DNA from 2 places in the Dermacoccus sp. BD5 genome. Region 2 is predicted to be linked to the other one. Evidence: riboswitches for the same ligand, from Rfam matches in the RefSeq annotation. Region 2 holds a riboswitch; the other holds the start of a gene.

Region 1 (2,197 bases), on a different contig from region 2:
GGCGGTGCCAGCCCTCGAGGCTCGTGAGTGCCGGCCAGCGGTAGTAGCTGGCGTTGAGTTCGACGGTGTCGAAGAGGTTCGCCGCGTAGTACTCGAGGCGCACGCGGTCGGCGACGCCTGCGGGGTGGACGGTGCCTTTCCAGGCGGCTTACGTCCCCCCTGACGTGCCGAGGCGCAGTTGCGCTCGGGTGGCCGTGCTCATGTCGTCAGATGCCACCGGAGCGCGGCGTGACGTTCGGCCGGGACGTGAATGTGGACGATGTTCGCCGAGGTGGACGTGAATCGCAAATGTGGACGTGATTCGTCGGTGTGGACGAAATTCGCGACGCTCAGTGATGCGTCGGCCCGAGACACGCGAGGAGGGCCAGGCAGAACCTGACCCTCCAAGCGGACGGCTCCATGCGCGACATGGACGCCCCCGAGTCTGCTGCACCGAGCGTGGGAGCCGAGCCCGCGAGGCTCCCACGCCGGAAAGCGGACGAAGGGGAATTACTTCATGACGACGACGGGCGCCTGGCTCTTGCCCTTCTGGGCTTCCTTGGCTTCTTCTTCGGCGCGCTTGACGAGGGCCTGCGGCGGGTGGCCGGCGGACTTGGTGAAGTAGTCGGCGGCGCGGCGTTCGGCGTACATCTTCGCGGCGGCGAGTGCGCCGGTGGAGATGGCGGCGTAGATCGCGGCTTCGATGATGCTGGCGTTCGGGTCCTTCGCGCTGCGCGGGCTCTTGCCGGTCGTCATCTTCCACGTCTTGGTGGCGGTGGTCGTCGCGATCTTGCTCGCGACGATGCCGGCGCCCATGCTCAGCACCTTCCACACGAGGTTGCCCATGGTGTTTCCCCTTACGTGTCGTCGGCCGTCGTGAGGCGTCGTCGAGCCTCGGGCCGTTGATGTCTTGGGTCCATCCTCGCGCGTGCATGTGTCGCTGCGCCAGTCGGCATGGTCATCGGCCCGGTCTGACGGGGGTGGGCGTCGTGGCGGTCGCCTCTTGCACGGGGGATCGGGCGTCGGCGTGAGGTGCGCACGAGCCGTCAGCGGGGATGCCGGAGTGCGAAGCGGGCCGAAGCGTGTCGTCCGTCGGTGGTCGGTGCTAATCTCGCGCTCGAACGACAGGGGAGCGCAGTGTGCGCTGAGATCGTGCCGCACCCGGCACCAAACCCTCGAACCTGACCCGGTTAGCACCGGCGGAGGAAGTCGAGTTCTCACTCGTCGCGCGTACGTGCGGGCGACGACGTCCCTCACTGGCCGTGAGGAGGAACGTTCACATGATGTCTCGTGGTGGCCGCGCCGTGCTGGCGCTCGCGTGCGTGGGTGCGCTGGCGGCGTGCAGCGTCGACAACAACTCGTCGGGGTCGAAGTCGAGTTCGGCGGGCGGCTCGGGTGCGTCGGGTTCGGGCGCGTCGAAGACGGTCACGTTGGTGACGCACGAGTCGTGGGCGCCCGACAAGAACGTCATGGCCGAGTTCACGAAGCAGACGGGCTACACCGTCAAGGTCGTGAAGTCCGGTGACGCCGGTGAGCTCGCGAACAAGCTCGTGCTGAGCAAGAACAACCCGCTCGGTGACGTCGTGTTCGGCATCGACAACACGTTCGCCTCGCGTGTCGCCACGAACGACGTCCTCGAGCCGTACAGCCCGAAGGGCGCGCCTGCGTCGGCGTCGAAGTACGAGCTGCCGGACGGCCAGGGCAAGGGGCAGCTGGCGCCGATCGACACCGCGTCGGTGTGCGTCAACGTCGACGACGCGTGGTTCACGAAGAACCACAAGACGAAGCCCGCTTCGTTCGACGACCTCGTCAAGCCCGAGTACAAGAACCTCATGGTCGCGCCGGGCGCGTCGTCGAGCTCGCCGGGCATGGCGTTCTTCCTCGCGACCGTCGGCCACTACGGCCAGGACGGCTGGGAGGCGTACTGGAAGAAGCTCATGGCGAACGGGCTCAAGCTGACGTCGGGCTGGAGCGACGCGTACGAGGTCGACTTCAGCGGCAGTGGCAAGGGCAAGCGTCCGATCGTCGTCAGCTACGACAGCTCGCCGGCGTTCACCGTCGACAAGGCGGGCACGTCGACGACGTCGGCGCTGCTCGACACGTGCTTCCGATCGACCGAGTACGCCGGTGTGCTCAAGGGGGCGAAGAACCCCGACGGCGCGAAGGCGCTCATCGACTTCATGAACGGTGCGAGCTTCCAGAAGTCGCTGCCCGACTC
Region 2 (2,197 bases):
AGGTCGAGCGGCACGTGCCCGGGGCCCTCGACCATGACCTGGACGTCGAACCGCCATGCCCGCTTCGTCAGCTCGGCGAGGGTGCGCAGCTCGGAAAGCTGCGCCTCGTCGTTGGCGTCGGCGGTGCAGCCGGGGCGCAGGCCATCACCGAGGGAGAAGGCGACGTCGTAGCGGGCGAAGATCTCGCACAGCTCGTCGAAGTGGGTGTAGAGGAAGTTCTCCTCGTGGTGCGCGAGACACCAGCCGGCCATGATCGAGCCGCCGCGGCTGACGATGCCCGTGATGCGCTCGGCCGTCATCGGCACGTAGCGCAGCAGCACGCCGGCGTGGATCGTCATGTAGTCGACGCCCTGCTCGCACTGCTCGATGACGGTGTCGCGGAAGATCTCCCACGTCAGCTTGTCGGCCTCACCGTTGACCTTCTCGAGGGCCTGGTAGATCGGCACGGTGCCGATCGGGACGGGGGAGTTGCGGATGATCCACTCGCGCGTCGTGTGGATGTCGTCACCGGTCGACAGGTCCATGACGGTGTCGGCGCCCCACGTCGTCGCCCACGTCAGCTTGTCGACCTCCTCGGCGATCGACGACGTCACGGCCGAGTTTCCGATGTTCGCGTTGACCTTGACGAGGAAGCGACGCCCGATGATCATCGGCTCGCTCTCCGGGTGGTTGACGTTGGCGGGGATGATCGCGCGTCCGGCGGCGACCTCGTCGCGCACTAGTTCGACGGCGCAGTTCTCGCGCGCGGCGACGAATCGCATCTCGGGGGTGATCAATCCCTTGCGGGCGTAATGCATCTGGGTGACGACGGCACCGTCCTTGGAGCGCAGCGGTGCGCGACGTTCACCGCGCCACTCGTGGCTCGCCTCACCGCGTCGGACGGCCGAACGGCCGTCGTCGAGCAGGGTGCGCTCTCGGCCGGCGTACGTCTCGACGTCGTCCCGTGCGGCGATCCACTCGGCGCGAAGGGGCGACAACCCGACCTCGGGGTCACTGCCCGGGCCGGAGGTGTCGTACAGCTCGACGGGAGCGTTGGCCGCGCCGGTGCCGGGGGAGTTGTCGAGGATGACCTCGGTGTAGGGCACGCGCAGGCCGTCCGCGTCGCGGTACTGCTTGCGGCGAGCGTCCGATCCGTCAGCGGGGGTGGTTGCGCGCGTCTGAACGGGGGCCGACGCCGGCGACGTGGCTGCTCGGTCGGTGGTGGCCGCGAGGTCGCGGGAGTTGAACGTCGTCATGATGGTGCCTCCTTCGGATCGGACGAAGGCACGGCAAGACCCCACGCAGCAGGCGTCGACGAACGTCGGCACCGAACGGAGGATGAGCGACCATAGGGTCTCCTTGGCTGCCTGCGCCGGCATGATCCGGGTCAGGTCGGGTAGCGGTCGGAGCAGTATCAGCTCCCTCTCAGCCCTGTTCTCAGGACTCCCACGAAGGACGCTTCTGACTATGGCACATCCCGGCAGACGAACGTGACGGAGGGGTGGGGGGGGGGGGGGGGGGGGGGGGGGGGGGGGGGGGGGGCGGGGGGGGGGGGGGGGCGGGGGGGGGGGGGGGGGGGGGCGGCCCCCCCCCCCCCCCCCCCCCCCTCCCCCCCCCCCCCCCCCCCCCCCCCCCCCCCCGGCGGGGGGGCCCCGGCCCGGCCCCCCCCCCCCCCCCCCCACCCCTCCGGTCACGAGTCGTGCTCAGCCGTGCAACATCTCTTCCATCGTCGGCACCGCGACGAACGGATCGCGCGCCCGATTTCGCGTCTCGGCAAGCGTACGAACCGAGTTCGACGATGTTCTCGGCGCTTCCCCATTCTTGGACACGCGCGCGTCAGAACCGCCGTTCACCACCACGTCTGCTCCGCCGAGCATGCGCTCTAGCTGCTGCGTCAACTCATCCGCAGCCTCGCTCGCACGCGCTTCCAGGCCTCGCCTGGCCCAGTCGTCGGGCGCGGCGTAGACGGCCGTCGGCATGACGAGCGCCTTCATGTACGCGAACAGCGGTCGCAACGCGGTGTCCGTCACCAGTGAGTGTCGGGCGGAACCGCCCGTCGCGCCGACGATGACGGGCACGCCGCTCAGCACGCCGCCTGCAGTCGCGTCCCAGAACGACTTGAACAAGCCCGTGAAGCTCGCCTTGTACGTCGGCGTCACCGCGACCACGGCGTCGGCCGCGCCCAGTACCTCGTAGGCGTCCGCGAGCGCCGGGGGAG

The links. A riboswitch is a leader RNA that binds a small molecule or an ion and turns the genes downstream of it on or off. The one in region 2 is predicted to bind thiamine pyrophosphate.
Region 1: linked by a shared signal. The riboswitch ahead of NQ706_RS03080 (thiamine ABC transporter substrate binding subunit) and the one ahead of thiC (phosphomethylpyrimidine synthase ThiC) in region 2 are both predicted to bind thiamine pyrophosphate.

The regions. Positions count from the first base shown of each region.
Region 1 covers NZ_JANJER010000002.1:318,117-320,313, forward strand. The annotation lists partial or broken gene NQ706_RS03070 (DUF72 domain-containing protein) at 1-112, opposite strand, end outside; gene NQ706_RS03075 (DUF4235 domain-containing protein) at 490-825, opposite strand; TPP riboswitch at 1,096-1,204, shown strand; gene NQ706_RS03080 (thiamine ABC transporter substrate binding subunit) at 1,260-2,197, shown strand, end outside.
Region 2 covers NZ_JANJER010000020.1:1,031-3,227, forward strand. The annotation lists gene thiC (phosphomethylpyrimidine synthase ThiC) at 1-1,235, opposite strand, end outside; TPP riboswitch at 1,325-1,439, opposite strand; gene NQ706_RS12260 (CE1759 family FMN reductase) at 1,683-2,197, opposite strand, start outside.